Regions from separate parts of the Pseudoalteromonas sp. CnMc7-15 genome, predicted to be linked through region 2. Evidence: predicted binding sites of a transcription regulator. Region 2 holds the regulator's gene; the other holds the start of a gene.

Region 1 (3,176 bases), 550 kb from region 2:
GTGATGGTGCCGGAGATCATCACCGGCAGAGTCACTCCAGCCTGTTCGAACGCTTCTTCTACCGCAAAGGAAGCGGCTTTGGCATTGAGGGTATCGAAAATGGTTTCAATTAAAATCAGATCGGCACCACCTTCTATCAGCGCCAGGGTCGATTCGATATACGCGGCCACCAGCTTATCGAAGGTGATATTGCGATAGCCCGGGTCATTAACATCCGGTGAGATCGAGCAGGTTTTTGATGTTGGCCCCAGTACGCCGGCTACGTAGCGCGGTTTGTGTGGCTCGCGAGCGGTAAATTCATCGGCCACCGCGCGTGCCAGTCGGGCCGATTCGAGGTTAATCTCACGGCTTAGGCTCGCCATGTCATAATCTTCCATGGAAATGGTCGTGGCGTTAAAGGTATTGGTCTCAATAATATCGGCGCCCGCTGCCAAGTATTCACGGTGAATTTGTGCTATTAACTGCGGTTGAGTGAGGCTCAATAAGTCGTTATTCCCCTTGACCAACACGTGCCAATCTTGAAACCGCTCACCACGATAATCATGCTCTTCGAGCTTATGCTGTTGGATCATCGTACCCATGGCGCCATCTAAAATTAAAATGCGCTCGTTGAGGGCCAGTGTTAATGCATCACGTTTATTCGGCATAGTTGTTAGTCCTTACATCCTGGCTAACCAGATTAATATCATAGGGAGTGGTTTGGTAAACGTAGTAATTAAGCCAATTCGAAAATAACAAAAAGGCATGGCTTTGCCAGGTTTTCGAGGGCTCTTGCGCTGGGTCGCCATGAGGGAAGTAGTTTTCTGGCATCGGTGCGTCAGCGCCTTTGTCGCAATCACGTAAATACTCTTTTTTCAGGGTATCGGCATCATATTCAGGGTGTCCGGTGATATACACCTGCGAACCGCTTTGGTTCTTAAGTAAGTAAGCACCTACCTTGGGCGAGCCTGCTACCACGACTAATTCTTTACAGGCGTTTATCGCGGCAATATCAATATGGCCATAACGCGAATGCGGGACTAGGAAGCGATCGTCAAAGCCTCGGGTTAACGCCGCGTGGTCAAAGTAACACTGATGCTCAAACACTCCGCACAACTTATTTTTCTGCAATTGACGCTTAAGTCCATGATGATGGAAAAGCCCAGCGTGCGCCGCCCAACAACTAAATAGGGTCGAGGTCACATGGTGCTCCGCCCAATCAAAGAACGCTTGTAGCTCCGACCAATACCCTACTTCATCATACTCTAAGTGGGCCAAGGGCGCGCCGGTGACAATCAAGGCATCGTAATTGTTGTCTTTAACATCTGAGAAGTACTGATAAAACATATCCAGATGCTGCTCTGAGTTAGCGCTAGAGCGGTGCGTATCTAAACGCAGCAAGTCAACATTGACCTGCAATGGCGTATTCGCCAGCAGACGAATAAATTGCACTTCGGTTTCCACCTTATTCGGCATCAGGTTCAAAATAGCCAAGCGCATGGGCCGGATTTCTTGAGTCCGAGCGCGACTTTTTGGCATCACGAATACGTTTTCTTGGCGCAGTTCCATAATGGCTGGCAAAGCGTCTTGAACCGTAATGGGCATGGCGGTACTCCGAATTAGAAGATAAGAGGCTATTATGAACGCCACACTGTAAATTTCAACCTCTAGATGTTTAGACGTCCAAAATAAAGTTGCAGTGGATGAGTTAACTGCAATAATGCCCGCGATTAACTAACAAAGAGTCGATGATGGGTATAGGTGAAATTGCAGCAATCAGTGCAGCCGTGGTTTGGGCTTTTTCTACCTTATTGTACAAAGGCTTCAGTCATCACCTTTCACCACTGCAACTAAATGTAAGTAAAGGCTTACTCGCTTCTTTAATGATGGTAATTGCCATGGCGCTACTTGGCGATGGCGCCATGCCAGTGCAGCTCACCTCATGGGGCTGGCTTATCGCCGGTGGGGTTATCGGTATTGCCATCGGCGATAGCGCCTACTTTGGCGCCCTGCGCAGTATTGGCCCAGCACGAACCTTAATAATCGAATCTCTCGCTCCAGCCTTAACTGGCATACTTAATATTGTGCTGTTGGGTGTATACTTACCGCTACTGGCCTGGTTGGGCATCGCCATCACTTCGGTGGGGGTGATCCTCGCGGTATTACCTCAACGCCACTTGCCCCCAGTTGATAAGAAGTTTTACTTTCAAGGCGTGGCTTTCGCATTACTTGCGGCTTTGTGCCAAGCCAGTGGCATGGTGATGTCAAAAGGGGCTATGAATACTGAGTCGATGAGTAGCCTATGGGCCGCCCTTATTCGCCTCCTTGCCGGCACATTGAGCGCGGCTTTACTGGTAATGATTATAAAACGCAGCGACCTATACCAAGCCATTCGACTGCACGGTATTGATAACAAACGCTGGCTGCTGGTGGCTGTTTTTTTCGGCACCTTCGTTGGCTTGTGGCTGCAATTGGCGGCGGTGCAGCATACCGACCCGGCTATTGCACAAACTATTTTTGCCACTGCCCCGCTGATGGTCATGACGATTGGCTTTTTTAAACGCGAGCCGGTGACTTGGCGTATGATAGTGGGCGGTTTATTGGCGCTGGCTGGAGTGGCCATATTATTGGCAAATTAACGGGCCATTCGTTGACGCTTTCACCATAGAGACTCTACAATAACGGCAGTTTAAATTAGTCACATTGTAAAGGCTCCTTTCATGGTTTTACCTGATAAGTTTATTTTCTCGATGAGTCGCGTGTCAAAGGTGGTGCCACCTAAACGCACCATCTTAAAAGACATCTCTCTGCACTTTTTCCCTGGCGCAAAAATTGGTGTACTTGGCCTAAATGGCGCAGGTAAATCGACCTTACTACGCATTATGGCCGGCGTGGATAAAGATTTTGAGGGTGAGGCACACCCTCAGCCTGGCATTAAAATTGGTTACCTTCCTCAGGAGCCTGAGCTTGATGAAAGCAAAACAGTGCGTGAAGTTGTAGAAGAAGCGGTCAGTGAAGTTAAAAATGCCCTTGATCGCCTTGACCAAGTATACGCTGAGTATGCCATGGAAGATGCCGATTTTGATGCGCTTGCCAAAGAGCAAGGCGAACTTGAAGCCATTATTCAAGCCCACGATGGCCACAACCTTGATAACGCCCTAGAGCGCGCGGCAGATGCATTACGACTGCCAGCTTGG
Region 2 (3,176 bases):
CTTACTTTGTTATTAGCGAACAATAAGATTCGTTATCCGATCGGTATTCTTTTTAGTTATATTAAGTTATTCGGATATAGCATTATGCATGGCTTTAGGTGGTTTTTTATGCATGCATAAGTCCCTATAGTGCATGGAATATCAAAATTTACACATAAAGCTTTAGATAATGTGCATGAATTTGGGCTTAAAACCCTTTAATTTCGTACAACAGGATAGACCTGATATTGCTTGAATATATTTAGAAAAGCGGTATGGTTTGCCTTAACTAGCTGAACTCTCACATACATTTCTAGCAGGATACTCGTTCATGTCTGACTTTCGTGAAAAAGCCCTCGATTACCACGCTAACCCCGTTCCAGGAAAAATTAGCATTGAACTCACCAAAAGCGCCGAGACCGTTAACGATCTCGCTTTAGCCTACAGCCCAGGTGTTGCAGAGCCGGTGCGTGAAATCGCTGCCGATGCTAACAATGCTTATAAATACACGGCCAAAGGCAATATGGTTGCTGTGATCTCTAATGGCAGTGCCATTTTAGGGTTGGGTAACTTAGGGCCGTTAGCGTCTAAGCCGGTCATGGAAGGCAAGGCACTACTGTTTAAGCGTTTTGCTAATCTTGACTCCATCGATATCGAGGTGAAGCATCGCACCACGGAAGACTTTATTAACACTGTAGAAAATATTGCCGATACCTTTGGCGGTATTAACCTCGAAGATATTAAAGCTCCAGAGTGCTTCGAAATCGAGCAAGCGCTCATTGAACGCTGTAATGTGCCAGTATTTCATGATGATCAACACGGCACTGCTATCGTCACTGCCGCAGGCATGCTAAACGCTTTAGAAATTCAAGGTAAAGATATTCGTGATGCTCTGATCGTGTGTTTGGGGGCTGGCGCAGCGGCAGTTGCATGTATGGAGTTGCTTATTAAGTGTGGCGCTCAGCGCGAGCATATTTACATGCTTGACCGTAAAGGGGTGATCCACACGCGTCGTGATGACTTAAATGAATATAAGCAATTATTTGCTAACAACACCGATAAGCGTACCTTGCAAGACGTTATTGCTGATGCCGATGTGTTCGTTGGTGTTTCTGGCCCAGATTTGCTCGCAGCTGAAGACCTTAAATTGATGGCCGACAAGCCGGTCATTTTTGCCTGTTCTAACCCAGACCCAGAAATTAAGCCGGATGTGGCACACAGTGCGCGCAAAGACTTAATTATGGCCACTGGGCGCTCTGACTACCCGAACCAAGTGAATAACGTACTGTGTTTCCCATTTATTTTCCGTGGTGCACTGGACGTGCGTGCCACCGCTATCAATGATGAGATGAAAATTGCCGCTGTAGAGGCTATTCGCAGTATCGCCAAGGAGCCAGTACCTGAGTCAGTGTTAACGGCATCTGGAGTGAGCGAGTTAGAGTTTGGCGCGCAATACATTATTCCCAAGCCTATGGATCCACGATTATTGCCACGCGTAGCGAAAGCCGTGGCGCAGGCGGCTGTGGACTCAGGTGTTGCGCAAATTGATATGCCAGCGAATTATATGGCTGAGTAATCACTTTACTACTCAGCGCTAGAAAAAAGAAAACCCAAGCTCAATGCTTGGGTTTTTTTATGGCTTGCAAAGAGTAATAGCTTCACTAACGACTTTTCATACAGGCCAACTTGCGACATGTATGCATAACACTATGCTTACTCCAGCAAAGGGGCCTAATGCTCAGGGGTTAGTTAAACTTGCTTATCTTTGTTAGTCCTCTCCGATAACAGGCACTTCCACACCCATTTCTTCCATAATTTTTCTCACCTCTTCAGGTACCTTCTCCGGGTTGTCTTTACGGAGATCTTCGTCATTTGGCAGCGGCTGGCCAGTAAAGGCATGTAGAAATGCTTCACACAGCAACTCACTGTTGGTGGCATGACGAAGATTATTCACCTGGCGGCGAGTACGTTCATCGGTTAATACTTTTAAAACATTGAGCGGGATGGAAACGGTAATTTTCTTTACCTGTTGGGCTTTTTTTCCATGCTCCGCATAAGGGTGAATGTATTCACCATTCCACTTGGCCATAATTTGCGTCTTATTTTTGGTCACTTAGGCATCAATAAGGACGAAATTTTATCGCGTTGGTAAGGATAGTCAAATATTCATAAATTAGCTATTTAGACGTATAAATGTTTTGACTTCTAAATTGTGTTAATTTAACCTTTTGGACGTCTAAACATCCATTTTCTTGATTGGGGGCAAATATGTCACAACTAAAAAAAGACACCATCGCCGTGCGCCATGGTATTGATGCTGATAAGCACCATGGTGCGGTGGTGCCACCCATTCATTTATCGACCACCTATTCCTTTGCCGATTTTGATAGCAAACGCGAATATGATTATGGTCGTAGTGGTAATCCCAATCGGGATATTTTGGCGCAGACCTTAGCGCAACTAGAAGGGGGAGAGCACGGAATTATCACCGCGACAGGTATGGCCGCAGTGCATCTAGTGACGCAGCTACTGACACCCAATGACACCCTAGTGATCCCCCATGATTGTTATGGCGGCAGTTATCGCTTATTTACCTCTTTAGCCAAACGGGGGTTGCTCAAGGTTGAGGTTATCGATTTCACTCAATCAAACTGTTACCAACGCTTAGTGGCCGCCAAACCCAAACTGGTGTGGATTGAAACGCCCAGTAATCCCATTTTGCGACTCACGGATATCCGCGCAGTGTGCGATGCCGCGCAGAGCATCGGTGCGCTGGTTGCAGCCGACAACACGTTTTTATCTCCCGCCTTACAGAACCCATTGTTATTGGGTTGTGATGTGGTGGTGCACTCGACCACTAAATATATCAATGGTCACTCCGATGTGGTCGGTGGTGCGGTGATCACCAAAACCAAAGAGTTGGGTGAAGAGCTGGCATGGTGGGCTAATAATATTGGCATTACCGGCGCCGCTTTCGATAGCTATCTCACCCTGCGTGGTTTGCGTACCTTAAAAGTGCGCCTTAAGCAGCATGAAGAAAATGCCTTGGCGATTGCTCAATACCTTGAACAGCATCCTAGTGTGCAGTCTGTTTACTATCCAGGGTTGAGTTCGCACCCACAACACGACTTGGCGAAGGCGCAGCAACAGGGCTTTGGAGGTATGGTGAGCTTTGATATTAAAGGTCAGCTGCAAGA

The links. Region 2 encodes MetJ, which represses methionine synthesis genes. Its sites were predicted from a motif close to TAGACGTCTAGACGTCTA; they were not measured.
Region 1: metA (homoserine O-succinyltransferase) is a predicted target of MetJ. The motif match lies at 1,648-1,665, and genes of this name have one in related genera.

What each region holds. Positions count from the first base shown of each region.
Region 1 covers NZ_JAKRFT010000003.1:52,824-55,999, forward strand. The annotation lists gene MHM95_RS07625 (homocysteine S-methyltransferase family protein) at 1-647, opposite strand, end outside; gene metA (homoserine O-succinyltransferase) at 637-1,584, opposite strand; gene MHM95_RS07635 (DMT family transporter) at 1,731-2,618, shown strand; gene ettA (energy-dependent translational throttle protein EttA) at 2,700-3,176, shown strand, end outside.
Region 2 covers NZ_JAKRFT010000003.1:597,885-601,060, reverse strand. The annotation lists gene MHM95_RS10055 (malic enzyme-like NAD(P)-binding protein) at 311-1,555, shown strand; gene metJ (met regulon transcriptional regulator MetJ) at 1,748-2,068, opposite strand; gene metB (cystathionine gamma-synthase) at 2,248-3,176, shown strand, end outside.